2 regions of the Agathobacter rectalis ATCC 33656 genome follow, and region 2 is predicted to be linked to the other one. Evidence: riboswitches for the same ligand, from Rfam matches in the RefSeq annotation. Region 2 holds a riboswitch; the other holds the start of a gene.

Region 1 (7,540 bases), 1.0 Mb from region 2:
ATCGGAAGCGCCACACCTGAAAATGACATCGTTGAAATTCGTGGCATCAAGATTGACAAAACAGCCCGCCGTGTTTGGGTAAACGGAGAGGAAAAGCAGTTTACCACAAAGGAATTTGACCTGCTCACATTCCTTGCGGAAAATCCAAACCATGTATTTACCAAGGAGGAGCTCTTCAAGGAAATCTGGAATATGGATTCGGTCGGAGATATCGCGACAGTCACTGTACATATCAAGAAGATTCGTGAAAAAATCGAGATGAACACTGCAAAGCCACAGTATATTGAGACTATTTGGGGCGTGGGATACAGATTTAAGCTGTAGTGATTTTAAAAAAATATAGTAGATATTGTAGTATTAATAGGACATATCAAATTCAAATGCGAAAGGATATGTCCTTGTTGTATATATAAAGTGGCTTATTAATTTATTCAAATGGAGAATACTATGAAGATAAAAACAAAACTTGCTATATCATTCTGCATAATTATTTTTGTGCCTGTTGTGCTCACCAGTATAGTGCTTGTGGGTTTCAATAAGATTCAGCTAAAGGCCATAAACAAGACATATGGCATGGAGGATGCGGGCATGCTCGCGCTCACTGACACAGTACAGTTTCTGAACAAGGTGACAGGGCGCACATATGATGAGCTCGAGAAGACATCGCTCATAGAACCATCCAGGCTTCTTGATAGTGATTATCTGACTAAGATAAATAAGAAGCTGGAGAAGAAGTATTCATATCTCATAGTGAAAAGTGAAGGAGAGCTCATTTTCAATGGTGGAATTGACAATGATGATATTTTGAGAAAGCTTCCGCGAATATCCAATAAGCAGAGCAGCTCTGATGTGAGCAGCTATATGGACAGTGATGACAAGGTGCTCATAAAGCAGCTTAATTTTCGTGACAGTGATGGTGACGAGGCGAGTCTTTACATAGTGACATCAACTGCGTGCGTGATCCCTGAGGTCAGGACTGTTTTGATGGAGGGAGCATTTGCACTAGTATTGATACTTCTTACTACGGCTGCCATGCTTATAGTGTGGATATACAGGAGTATCATCACACCGATAGAGAGGCTGCGTATTGCCGCTGAAAATATCAAGGATGGTAATCTGGACTTTGAGCTTGAGACGAGCCCGAGCGACGGAGAGATTGGCGAGCTGTGTACTGCGTTTGAGCAGATGCGTGCCCGCCTCAAGAAAAATGCCGAGGAAAAGGTGACGAATGAGTCTGAAAACAGAGTGTTAATCAGTAATATCGCACATGATTTAAAGACTCCTATTACAGCGGTAAAGGGCTACGCCGAGGGCATACTTGACGGAGTGGCAAACACCCCTGAAAAGGTAGATAAATACGTCAGGACCATTTACAATAAGGCAAACGATATGGATAAGCTCATTAATGAGCTGACACTTTACTCGAAGATTGATACGAACAGGATTCCATATAATTTTGCGAAGATAAATGTCACAGATTATTTTAACGACTGTGTTGAGGAAATAGGACTCGATCTTGAGGCAAAAAATATCAGGCTTTCATATGAGAATCATGTGGATAGCAACGTGCTTATCATTGCTGATCCGGAGCAGATTCGCCGTGTGATTAATAATATAGTCGGCAATTCGGTGAAGTATATGAACAAGACACAAAGCTATATAGATATCAGGATAAATGATGTTGGTGACTTCATACAGGTTGAAATCGAGGACAATGGACGAGGAATCAACCAGAGAGATATGCCATATATTTTTGACAGATTTTACAGAGCGGATGCGTCGAGAAATTCGGCTACCGGAGGCAGCGGCATAGGACTTTCCATCGTAAAGAAGATTATAGAGGATCACGGCGGCAAGATATGGGCTACCAGCAAAGAGGGTGATGGAACTACCATGTTTTTCGTAATCAGAAAGTATCAGGAAACACAGGATATGAACCGACAGTAAACAAATAAACAGGATATTGACATAAAAAGTAAAGCTATAATTATAACAGTTAGATATTAGAATTTAAAATTAAGAGCTCCCGATTGACAACGCAAATAGTGTTGTCAGTCGGGAGCTTTAATTATTGGAAAATAGTACTGTTATTATACAATAGCTTCGATATAATAGTTTTCGGTGCCGTTTATAATAGGACGCAGATATAATAAAAATTAAAACCAACCACAACGTAAGGGGCGTAAGTCACAGAGTCCGGGTGGGCATGCCACGCTCTCGCGGACGCGAATAGCGGAGCAGCTTAGAAGCTGTAGAATTATGCCCATGAAACCTAGAAATGTCCAGCCATGGACGGCTGGGCAAGGCGTTATGCGCCATGGACGGCGCATAAAAGCCGGTTTCGTCAAGCATAGAAAAACCCCAAGGCATAATTCGTACAGAATCTTAGCTGCGAAGCGTAGCGGAAGCGAGAGCGTGGCGTGCCCACCCGGACTCTGTGACTTACGCCCCGCCCCATGGCCATTATGATACAAAATTCTGAATCCTAAAATAAGTTAAGGAAAAACACATAAAATATTTGAAAAATAAAGTCTGACGTAGTAGAATAGTAACATTGCACGAAAGGACCATGGAGAAATCGAAAGGGGGACAAATATGCATAAATTCAGACAAAAATATATAGGAGACAAAGCATTTTATAAGCGCTATCTCATGCTGGCCATACCAATGATAATCCAGAATGCAATCACAAATCTGGTAAGCTTTCTGGACAACATTATGGTAGGACAGCTTGGTACAGAGCAGATGTCGGGAGTAGCAATCGTAAACCAGCTCATATTTGTGTACAATCTGGCAGTGTTTGGGGCGGTGTCAGCGGCAAGTATATTCGGAGCACAGTATTTTGGCAAGGGAAATCATAAGGGGCATATGTATTCCTTCAGATTCAAGCTGTATGCAGCGCTGCTTGTTACAGCAATAGCGATGACACTGTTTATCACGAACGGAACAGGTTTCATATCACTTTATCTGACAGATACGGCAGGAAACGGTGCCACGGAGGTAGCACTGGCATATGGAAAGGAATATCTGGAAATTGTTATGATAGGTCTCATACCGTTTGCGGTGACGCAGGCCTATGCGACAAACATAAAGGAAACAGGACAGACTTTTGTACCGATGGTTGCAAGCTTTGCAGCAGTTGGAAGCAATGCGGTGCTTGATTTTCTGCTCATCTTCGGAATAGGACCGATACCAAAGCTGGGTGTGGCGGGAGCCGCTATTGCCACTGTGATGTCGCGATATATTGAGACAATAATAGTTGTGCTGTGGGCGCATAAAAACAGGGATAAGAATAGATATCTCGAGGGCGCTTACAGAGGAATAGGAATGCCGTTTGGTGAGTTTAAGACTATATTCATCAAGGGACTGCCACTCATGCTCAATGAGCTTTTATGGGCAGCAGGCATGACAACGGTTACACAGTGCTATTCAGTACGAGGACTCTCGGTAATCGCAGGTTTAAACATTGCGACAACGATAACAAACCTTTTCAATATCGTGTTTATACAGCTTGGCGCATGCATCAGCATAGTTGTAGGGCAGTATCTTGGAGCCGGTGAGCTTGAAAAGGCAAAGGATGCGGATAACAAGATGATAGTGTTCAGTGTGTTCTGCTGTTCTGTAATGGCGGCGGTCATGCTTCTGGTAGGCGGATTTTTCCCTCAGATATATAACACAACAGATGAAATCAAGTCACTCGCAACAAGCTTCATAGCGGTATCAGCGATAATTATGCCGTTTTGTGCATTTACACATTCGTCGTATTTCACACTCCGCTCAGGCGGCAAGACACTGGTCACATTTCTGTTTGACTCCGTATTTACGTGGGTGATAGTGGTGCCGGTGGCATTTGTGCTCGCCAAATACACAGCAATTGGCATAGTAGCAGTGTACTTCCTTGTGCAGGCCACAGAGCTGATAAAGGTAGTCATCGGATACTTCATGGTGAAAAGCGACGTGTGGCTCGTGCAGATGGTATAGGAATGTAAGTCATTATCTTGCGGAAAAGTAAAATAAAAGTTATACTGTAGCAAAAGTCAGCGTAACAGTTCTAACCCAGAATGAAACGGAGCATAAAATGAGCGAAGAAAAACAGCACAAGCGCCGCGTGCATTATAGCGGAAAATATCCCAAAAAATTTGAGGAAAAATACAAGGAATTAAATCCGGAGAAATACAAGGATACAATTGAGCATGTCATCAGCAAGGGAAATACCCCTGCGGGCATGCACATATCCATAATGGTAAAAGAAATCATAGATTTTCTGGACATAAAGCCGGGACAGACAGGCTTTGATGCCACACTCGGATACGGTGGCCACACAAGGGCAATGCTTGAAAAGCTTGAAGGACAGGGACATATGTTTGCTACAGATGTTGACCCAATCGAGTCTGAAAAGACAAAAAAGCGTCTCGCTGAAGCAGGCTTTGGAGAGGATATTCTCACCATAAAGCTTCAAAACTTCTGCACAATAGATGAGATTGCAAAGGAAGTAGGAGGCTTTGATTTCATACTTGCCGATCTGGGAGTTTCATCAATGCAGATAGATAATCCTGAGCGTGGTTTTTCGTTTAAGGTGGATGGACCGCTGGATCTGCGTCTTAATCCAAATGCCGGTATCAGTGCGGCAGAGCGGCTTGATAATATATCCCGTGAGGAACTTTCAGGTATGCTCTATGAGAACTCAGATGAGCCGTATTGCGAGGAGCTTGCAAAGGCTATCACAGACGAGATCAGGAAGGGGAACCGCATAGGTACGACCACAAAGCTTCGTCACATTATAGAGCAGACACTCGATTTTCTGCCTGAAAAGGATAAGAAGGACATAATCAAAAAGACCTGTCAGCGCACATTCCAGGCGCTCCGCATAGACGTAAACCATGAGTTTGAGGTGCTATATGAGTTTATGGAAAAGCTTCCGGGAGCATTAAAGCCCGGAGGAAGAGCTGCCATCCTTACCTTCCATTCAGGAGAGGACAAGCTGGTCAAAAAGGCACTCAAGGCAGGATATAAAGCAGGAATATACAGCGACTATTCCAAGGATGTGATTCGTCCATCAGCACAGGAATGTGCTCAGAACGGACGTGCCAGGTCCACGAAGATGCGCTGGGCGGTCCGTGCGGAATAGAAAAGAATAAAAATAGTTCTAAAAACCTATTGCTTTATTGAGAAAAATAGTCTACTATGAACGTGTTATATGACTGACGGATAAGTGGAATAACCACATGAAATATAACAAATAAGAGCCGACCGTCTGGGCGATAAACCCGGACAGCCGGCTCTTTTTGATTATAAAATCAGCCATAGTCGTGTAAATAACTAGGGAATGTATCTCAAAAGAAACAACATGGATATTGACAAAAATACTGTAGTAAGTATATACTAACCACAGTTAAACAAAACTAATCAAACGAAGTAACATTCACACATTTTAAGGAGGATATTACAATGATAGAAATGAAAGAGTGGGATGGATTTGAAGGACGTCTTTGGAAAGAGGAAATCAACGTCCGTCAGTTTATTCAGGACAACTACACTCCATACGACGGAGACGAGAGCTTTTTAGCTGATCCGACAGATGCTACAAACAAGCTGTGGGATGCACTCCAGAAATTACAGAAAGAGGAGCGTGCCAAGGGCGGAGTTCTTGACATGGAGACAGAGGTTGTAACAGGAATCACAGCTTACGGCCCTGGATATATAGATGAGTCATTAAAGGACCTCGAGCAGATTGTAGGTCTTCAGACAGATAAGCCGTTAAAGAGAGCATTCATGCCTTACGGTGGAATCAAGATGGCGGTGCAGGCTGCTGAGACATATGGTTACAATGTAAGCGACAAGCTCAAGGAGATTTTCACAAAATATCATAAGACACACAACACAGCAGTATTCGATGCATACACACCTGAGATGATGAAGGTCCGTCATGCAAAGATCCTTACAGGTCTTCCTGACACATACGGCCGTGGACGTATCGTGGGCGATTACCGTCGAGTAGCGTTATACGGACTTGATTATCTCATCGAGGAGAAAAAGAAGGATAAGGCAAACTGTGGCTGTGGACAGATGACAGATGATGTTATCCGTTTAAGAGAGGAAATCGCAGAGCAGATTAAATGTCTTGAGGATATGAAGAAGCTTGCAGAGATTTACGGATATGATATCTCAAGACCTGCAACAAACGCAAAAGAGGCAGTTCAGTGGTTATACTTCGGATACCTTGCAGCAATCAAGACACAGAATGGTGCAGCAATGTCAGTAGGACGTGTATCTACATTCCTTGACATTTACATCAAGAGAGATATGGACAAGGGCATCCTCACAGAGCAGGAAGCACAGGAGCTCATTGACCATTTTACAATGAAGCTTCGTATGGTTAAATTTGCACGTATCCCTTCATACAACCAGTTATTCTCAGGTGATCCTGTATGGGCAACACTTGACGTGGCAGGAACAGGTGTGGACGGACGTTCAATGGTTACAAAGACAGACTTCCGTTTCCTCCATACATTAGAGAACATGGGACCTGCACCGGAGCCAAACCTCACAGTATTCTACTCATCAAAGCTTCCTCAGACCTTCAAGGATTATGCAGCCCGCATCTCAATTGAGACAAGCTCAATCCAGTATGAGAACGATGATGCAATGAAGCCTGTATGGGGCGATGATTATGCAATCTGCTGCTGTGTATCTGCAACACAGACAGGTAAAGAAATGCAGTTCTTCGGAGCACGTGCGAACCTTGCAAAATGTCTCCTCTACGCTATCAACGGTGGTGTTGATGAGAAATCAGGTGAGCAGGTAGGACCAAACTACGCACCTATCACAGCAGAGTACCTTGACTATGACGAGGTAATGGCGAAATACGACAAGATGATGGACTGGTTAGTAGACATTTATGTAAATACATTAAACCTTATCCAGTACATGCATGACAAATACTACTATGAGGCAGCAGAGCTTGCACTCATGGATACAGACTTAAAGAGAACATTCGCAACAGGAATCGCAGGATTCTCACACGTAATCGATTCTCTTTCAGCAATCAAATATGCAAAGGTTAAAGTAGTACGTGACGAGAGCGGACTGGCAAAGGATTTCGAAATTGAGGGAGAGTTCCCTAAATACGGAAACGATGATGACCGCGCGGACGAAATCGGTGTATGGCTTCTTAAGACATTCATGGACAAGTTAAAGAAGCATCACACATACCGTGATTCAGAGCCTACAACATCAATCCTTACAATTACATCAAACGTAGTATACGGAAAAGCTACAGGAGCAATGCCTGACGGACGTAAAGCCGGAGAGCCACTCTCACCTGGAGCAAACCCATCATACGGCGCAGAGCAGAACGGACTTCTCGCATCCTTAAACTCACTCACAAAGCTTCCATATGAGTGGGCACTTGATGGAATCTCAAATACACAGACCATCAACCCGGGAGCACTCGGAAACAACGAGGGTGAGAGAATTGACAACCTTGTAAACGTAATGGACGGATACTTCGATCAGGGTGCACATCACCTCAATGTAAACG
Region 2 (7,540 bases):
GCTCTTAAAGATATCCTCACGACAGTCTATTGTGAGCGTTACATATATTTTCTTTGAAATGACAAAGAGCTTTTTGATGAGCTGGTTCTGTATAGGTGTAAATCCGGTAAATTCATCAAATGCAATGACTGAATTTCTAAGAATTGCAGACTCCTCCGCCACATTGCTAAGCACATTAAGTATTTCCTCTGCAGTGATATATTTGTCCTGCATAAACTTCTCAAATGCTTCGTATAGCACGAGCACATCCTTAAGCTTATCTGAAAGTGTATCCGATAGCATGCCTGAGGCAATATATCTTCCGAGCTCCTCAGGTGATATATTGTACTGCACAAGCTCCGAAAGCAGTGACTTCACCTCGCTTATATAGCCGATGCGGTTTAAGTTTCTGCCTATTACGCCAAGCTTATCCGCCTCCTGTGCCGCAAGCTTTCTGAGTACAAGGTTCTTACCTGTCTCCTCAAGCACCGTGAGATTTGTGATTCCAAGCTCATCAAACACTCTGTAGGCTAAGCGCTTAAAGCTTAGCACATCTATATTCATGATAGCTTTATTCTCCGACAAATCTACAAGCTGTCTCTGCGTCTGCATTGTAAACTGCTCAGGCACTATTACAAGATAATTGTCCCTTGGGTTTGCCTTTGCCTCTTTCACTATCCTGTTAAAGAGATATTTTGTTTTTCCGTTTCCTGAATTACCTGTGATAAACTGTAATGACATAAAAAGACTCCATGATTAACTACTGTGTAAAATGTATACTGTAATTATATCATGAAGTCCCCTATTATTGAATTACTTATTGTGCTTAAATTCAGCTTAATAGCCGCTATACCTTGTGATTAGTGATGGAAAAGTCTGATTCCTGTAAAGCTCATTACCATACCGTACTTATTACATGTCTCAATAACATGGTCATCTCTCACAGATCCACCCGGCTGTGCTACATACTTCACGCCACTCTTGTGAGCACGCTCAATGTTGTCACCAAATGGGAAGAATGCATCAGATCCAAGTGCTACATCTGTATTCTTGTCAAGCCATGCTCTCTTCTCCTCTGCTGTAAATACGTCCGGCTTTACCTTGAAGAACTTCTGCCACTCGCCCTCTGCAAGCACATCCATATAATCCTCACCGATATAAAGGTCAATAGTATTGTCGCGGTCTGCACGTCTGATACCATCCACGAACTGAAGTCCAAGCACCTGTGGAGACTGACGAAGCCACCAGTTGTCTGCCTTTGAGCCTGCAAGTCTGGTACAGTGGATACGAGACTGCTGGCCTGCTCCGATACCGATTGCCTGGCCGCCCTTTACATAGCATACAGAGTTTGACTGTGTATACTTTAATGTAATCATAGAGATTGCCAGATCGATCTTAGCCTGCTCTGTGAGCTCCTTGTTCTCTGTCACAATATTTGAGAAGAAATCGTCATCAATATGAAGCTCGTTTCTGCCCTGCTCAAATGTGATGCCAAATACATCCTTTCTCTCGATAGGTGCCGGCTCATATGACGGGTCAATCTCGATAACACAGTAATTGCCGTTTTTCTTAGCCTTTAAAATCTCAAGAGCCTCGTCTGTGTAGCCCGGAGCGATAACACCGTCTGATACCTCTCTCTTGATTACAAGTGCAGTGCTCTTGTCACATACATCTGAAAGTGAAATAAAATCACCAAATGATGACATTCTGTCAGCTCCTCTTGCTCTGATGTATGCATTTGCAAGCGGTGTAAACTCAATATCCATATCATCAACCCAGTAAATCTTTTTCTCCACATCTGAAAGTGGCTGTCCTACTGCTGCACCTGCAGGTGAAACATGCTTGAAGGATGTTGCGGCCGGAAGACCTGTTGCCTTCTTAAGCTCTCTTACAAGCTGCCATCCGTTAAAGGCATCAAGGAAGTTGATATATCCGGCTCTGCCGTTAAGCACTTTTATAGGAAGCTCTCCCTCCTTCATAAATATTCTGGCTGGTTTCTGATTTGGATTACATCCGTATTTTAATTCGTATTCCTGCATTTTTCTGTTCTCCTGTTTTTATCTGCTTATCTTGTATATTTGACCGTTTATATAGTGTTTTATTTGTTTTTGTTTACGATTCTGCTCTCATACTCGCCTGTTGCGATATCAATATATCTGACAAAAAGTGATACCTTATTGTCTTCGTTTAAGTTCTCCCATACCATATCGGTAAACTCATCGATATCTCCCTCGATGTCTACCCATGTAGGCTCACCCTCAAAGCTTGGCAGTGGATTGCCATCGCCCATATATGTATGGATGAAATGTCCCTCTCCTGCAACCGGTGCTGAGTATGCAAATGTGTATCTGTTGCATGCATCAGGATTACCGTTATTGCTCTTTAAGATTGACATAGCGTAATTGAACTCGCCATTGTCAATATGCATGATTCCTGAAATTCTTGGTGTATAGTTAGGAGCGTCAGGCTCAAACTCTCTTGTCCTTAATGCCTGCTCAAATGTCTGCTGCTTGTCCATCAGCTCATAGATAGTATCTGTCTGGTCACCATTTGTGACAATTGTCTTGTTGCCAAGCACTCTTACAGGTGCGTAAATGATAAGACTTGGATCCTCAAGCTTTGAAGGGTCAAATGCCTGTGTTCTGATGCCCTCGCCATCCTCTACAAATACTCTGTTGCGACTGTTTTCGCTTCTGCCCATGATAAAGTATGCTGTTACAGCCTTCTTACCATCCTTTGTGCGGCCGATTACGATACCTCTGCCAGGGTATGTTGTGCTTGATAATTCCTTTGCTAATGATACTCTTTCCATGTCATCCTCCATGTTTTCTGATAATGTGGTCTGCATCCCCAAATTACTCGGGCCTGCCGGAATAAAAAAGACCGTCCGAACACACATAATAATATAAAGCTCTGCAGGAAACTTATATAAATGTGCGCCCAGACGGTCGGCAATCAACTGTTATACTCCATGTGGTTATCCACTTCCGTCAGTCATATAACTGTCTTTATTTAAGCATGTATTTTTGTCATTGTCAAGTACCACTTTAAAATAAGCATGTACTTATAAGTTATTCTTATAAGTACATGCTTGTAAACAATGCCATTATTTACTAATTTTTAAAGCTATGAATAGGTGCCGGGATTCTTCCTCCACGATTTACAAATGCATCACAAGAGAATCTGTTTACCGGCATAACCGGTGCACTTCCAAGGAGTCCTCCGATTTCTACCACATCACCTACATCCTTTCCGATTGCCGGAAGCAGTCTGCAGGCTGTTGTCTTCTGGTTTATCATACCGATAGCCATCTCATCTGCAATAATTCCTGAAATTGTGGTGGCCTTTGTATCGCCCGGGATTGCAATCATGTCAAGTCCCACTGAGCACACACAGGTCATAGCCTCAAGCTTTTCGAGGGTGAGTGCACCATCGTTTACGGCATCTATCATTCCCTGATCCTCTGATACCGGAATAAAGGCACCTGAGAGTCCGCCGACATATGAGGATGCCATGATACCGCCCTTTTTCACCTGATCGTTTAAGAGTGCAAGTGCTGCTGTTGTTCCCGGAGCTCCGGCTCTCTCTAAGCCTATCTCACAGAGAATATCAGCTACAGAGTCTCCGATAGCCGGTGTAGGTGCAAGTGAAAGGTCTATGATTCCAAATGGCACTCCAAGCTTCTTTGAAGCCTCCTTTGCCACAAGCTGTCCTACTCGTGTAACCTTGAAGGCTGTCTTCTTGATTGTCTCACAGAGCACCTCAAAGTTCTCGCCTCTTACCTTTTCAAGAGCAGTCTTTACTACTCCGGGTCCGCTGACACCTACATTGATGATGGCATCAGCCTCTGTCACACCATGGAAGGCTCCTGCCATAAACGGATTGTCATCAGGAGCGTTGCAGAATACTACAAACTTGGCACAGCCTGATACAGGAAGGTGTTTTGTCACCTCTGCTGTCTCCTTTATCATCTCGCCAATCAGCTTTACTGCATCCATGTTGATTCCGGTTTTTGTAGAGCCAACATTTACAGAGCTGCATACCAGGTCTGTCTCAAGCATTGCCTGAGGGATGGATTTGATTAAAAGCTCATCCGCCTTTGTCATGCCCTTTGATACAAGTGCTGAGTATCCACCGATGAAGTTGACACCTACCTCTTTGGCAGCTCTGTCAAGTGTCTTTGCTATGGTAACAAAATCCTCTGAGCTCTTGCAGGCCGCACCGCCGACAAGGGCGATAGGTGTAACTGAAATACGTTTGTTTACAATAGGGATACAGTAGTTGTTCTCTATCTCTTTTCCTGTTGATACAAGATTCTTTGCAAGTGTTGTAATCTTGTTGTAGATATTCTCATTTACCTTTGCAAGGTCTGAGTCTATACAGTCGAGCAGGCTGATACCGAGTGTGATTGTACGCACGTCAAGATTTTCCTTCTCCACCATGTCATTGGTCTCAATTACTTCACCAATATTTATCATTTTGCTGTTCTCCTTTAACTGTGTATGACATTTTTATGCTAAACTAGATTCGATGCATCATCTCAAAGATTTCTTCCTTCTGACACTTTATTGTTACACCAATTTCTTCTCCAAGTGCATCAAGCTGGTCAGAAATCTCTGCAAATGAAGCTGTAGCATTTGCCATATCCACAATCATCATCATGTTGAAATAACCTGAAACGATAGTCTGTGAGATATCAAGCACGTTTACACTGCCCTCTGACAGATATGTACATACCTTTGCGATGATTCCTACTGTGTCTTTTCCAACAACTGTGATGATTACTTTGTTCTTTGTGTTATCCATAACAACTTATTCTCCTGTTCTCTTATTCTACGGCTATGCGGTCTGATGCCCTGTCTCTCTTAGCCACATACATAGGGAAATCACTTGCCTTATATGGATTGTCTCCCATTGTGACCTCAAGCCTGACGGCTTCATACGCCAGCTTTTCGTAGTTGTTTTCTTTACTAAGGTGTCCCAGTATTACTGAGCCAAATTTATCATGAAGAAGCTCGCATAACAACTGCCCGCTTCTCTCATTCGACAAATGTCCGCTGTCACCCATGATTCTGCGCTTGAGCGGATACGGATATGCCCCTGTCTGCAGCATATTTATATCATGATTGGCTTCAAGCAGCAGCCCATCCAGGTTCTGAAGCTTTGAAACCAGTGCATCATCATACGTGCCAAGGTCTGTCACGACTGCCATCGCATGATTTTCGTTTTTAAATCTGTACGCGACAGGATCAGCCGCATCATGTGATATGTGAAGCGGCTCAAACTCTATATCACCTATCGTAAAATCGACGCCTGCCTCAATAGGATGAAACAGCTCATCATCTATATTTCCAACGGATTTGGTACATTTTATGGCCCCGATTGTGGCCTTTGTTGCATAAATCGGCATATGATAGCGTCTTGCCATGACACCAAGCCCTGCGATATGGTCTATATGCTCATGTGTCACGAGAATCCCATGCATATCTGTGGCAGTCATATCAAATTCATTCAGTCCGTTTTCTATTTTCTTACCGCTGATGCCCGCGTCTATGAGCACATGACAATCATCCGTACCCACGCATATACAGTTTCCACTGCTGCCGCTGGCAATGCTGCATAATTCTAACATGTTAATTCTCTTTCCAGTATAATTCTATTTTGTCTCCCTCATGAAGCTCCTCGGAAAACCGGGCATCTCTGCCATTTATTACAGTGGCTATTGCCCTTCCCTTTCCTGCCTGTAAATCAAATGAGATATGGGTAAATATATCGACAAATATATATGTATCCTTGCCGGACAGCTCTACAGGCTCACCGTTTACAATTACTGTAACTGTATTTTTTGATGAGTCTTCTTCGTGTATTTCTTCCTGTATATCATTTTTTGGCAATTCATTTTCCGGCAATTCGTTTTCCGGCACAGCAGATGCTTCAGCTTCTTTAGCAAAATCATCATGCAGCTCATCGAGCACCTGATTCATCATCTGCTCTGAGGTTCTGGCCACTGTGTTGTCTGACTCTGTGCTGTTTGCATCCTGCTCAGCTAATACCGAAGCCTCATCTGTATCAGACTCTTGTGTGTCATTATAAGTGTTATTGTCGATTCTTGCAACACCATATTCATCTGTTTTCCACTCAACAGAGAAATTTTCGTATACAAGAGTGTCGAGACCTGCCTCTTCATTGTTTACAAATATCATCTGGTCTGTGTCAATAACGAGGTCCATAAACTGCGCAATCTGGCGCACTGTATAGTAATTTCTTGTCTCAATCACATCATTTTCCCTGATGCTGTAATCCTCCGGCTCAAGCTCTCCGTTTACCTGGACAAACCTAGGACATGAAACCCTTCTGCCGTTTATGATAAAAGTAATGACAGAATGATTGTACTCATCAAGCTGCGATATCTTATACACTGCTGCCTCTCCTGCTGTGGACGGCTCGATGATTATCTCACTGTTTGGCTCAAGCGGTGTATTGATGCTTGCAGGCTTTCCATTCATGGTCACCACTGCGCCCTCTCCGGCCTCGCCTCTTACAAGCCTTGCCACACCGTTTACCGTAAAGTTTATCGGGGTGCCACGCTTTGGAAACAGCTCATCGTTTGGAAATCCCGCCTGAAGCGCCGCATCGACTATTGTAAGCCTGTTATTGTCATAGAGCTTTATTCTCTCACCGTTGAATCTGACCATGATAAAATTATTTCTCTGGTCATAATAATTCAGACATATACCAATTGGAGTGACAAGAAGCGGATCCTTCTTAATATCCTCCTGCTCAAAGGTCACATCGCCAAGCACTTCCTCACCTCTTAGAGCGACTCTTTCCTCCGGCAGGTCAAGGTCTTCCGCAAGCTTTTCCGTGAAGCCGTGTATCTTGCCTCCGCCTCCGACTACAAAGCAGGCACTCACTGTTTTGTCACCGTTTAGCTCTCTGATTTTAGCCGATACCTCTTGCGCAATATTATCAACAACAGGTGCTGCCACATCCCAGACATCCTGTGCAGGAATTGTGTGCTCGATGCTCATGATATCCTTGTATGTAACCGTATCACTTGTCGTAGACTGAAGCTTGATGCTCTCCGCCATATTGAAATCCACGAGGAAATGCTGCACAATAACTTCTGTCAGCTCATCTCCTGCATGCGGTATCATGCCATAGGCTATGATACTTCCGTCTCTTGTGATTGAGATATCACTCGTTCCGGCTCCCACATCGACAAGTGCGATATTAAGCATACGATAGTTCTCCGGAATTGCCACATTGATAGCGGCGATAGGCTCCAATGTCATATTGGCTACACTAAGCCCGGCCTGTCCCACTGCCGCATACAGTCCGTCTACCACATCCTCCGGCAGAAATGTAACTATGATATCCTCGCCTATTTTGTTTGCCTTATGACCCTCAAGGCTGATAAACACCTCATCATTCAAAAAGAATTTGACTGTAGAATATCCCACACAGTAAAACTTATAGCTTGTGTCGTTAACCTCCTTGAGTGCCTCCTGTGCTTTTTCTATGCCAAGCAGGTCAAGCGTATGGACATCCTCGCCGGTCA

What was found. A riboswitch is a leader RNA that binds a small molecule or an ion and turns the genes downstream of it on or off. The one in region 2 is predicted to bind ZMP and ZTP.
Region 1: linked by a shared signal. The riboswitch ahead of pflB (formate C-acetyltransferase) and the one ahead of EUBREC_RS07005 (IMP cyclohydrolase) in region 2 are both predicted to bind ZMP and ZTP.

What each region holds. Positions count from the first base shown of each region.
Region 1 is NC_012781.1:421,974-429,513, forward strand. Features, by position in the region: gene EUBREC_RS02110 (response regulator transcription factor) at 1-324, shown strand, start outside; gene EUBREC_RS02115 (sensor histidine kinase) at 448-1,947, shown strand; gene EUBREC_RS02120 (MATE family efflux transporter) at 2,596-3,981, shown strand; gene rsmH (16S rRNA (cytosine(1402)-N(4))-methyltransferase RsmH) at 4,079-5,128, shown strand; ZMP/ZTP riboswitch at 5,188-5,267, shown strand; gene pflB (formate C-acetyltransferase) at 5,449-7,540, shown strand, end outside.
Region 2 is NC_012781.1:1,447,534-1,455,073, reverse strand. Features, by position in the region: gene addB (helicase-exonuclease AddAB subunit AddB) at 1-720, opposite strand, end outside; gene EUBREC_RS07010 (phosphoribosylaminoimidazolecarboxamide formyltransferase) at 840-2,018, opposite strand; gene EUBREC_RS07005 (IMP cyclohydrolase) at 2,078-2,791, opposite strand; ZMP/ZTP riboswitch at 2,911-2,987, opposite strand; gene EUBREC_RS07000 (PFL family protein) at 3,093-4,457, opposite strand; gene EUBREC_RS06995 (ACT domain-containing protein) at 4,501-4,785, opposite strand; gene EUBREC_RS06990 (MBL fold metallo-hydrolase) at 4,808-5,611, opposite strand; gene pilM (pilus assembly protein PilM) at 5,613-7,540, opposite strand, start outside.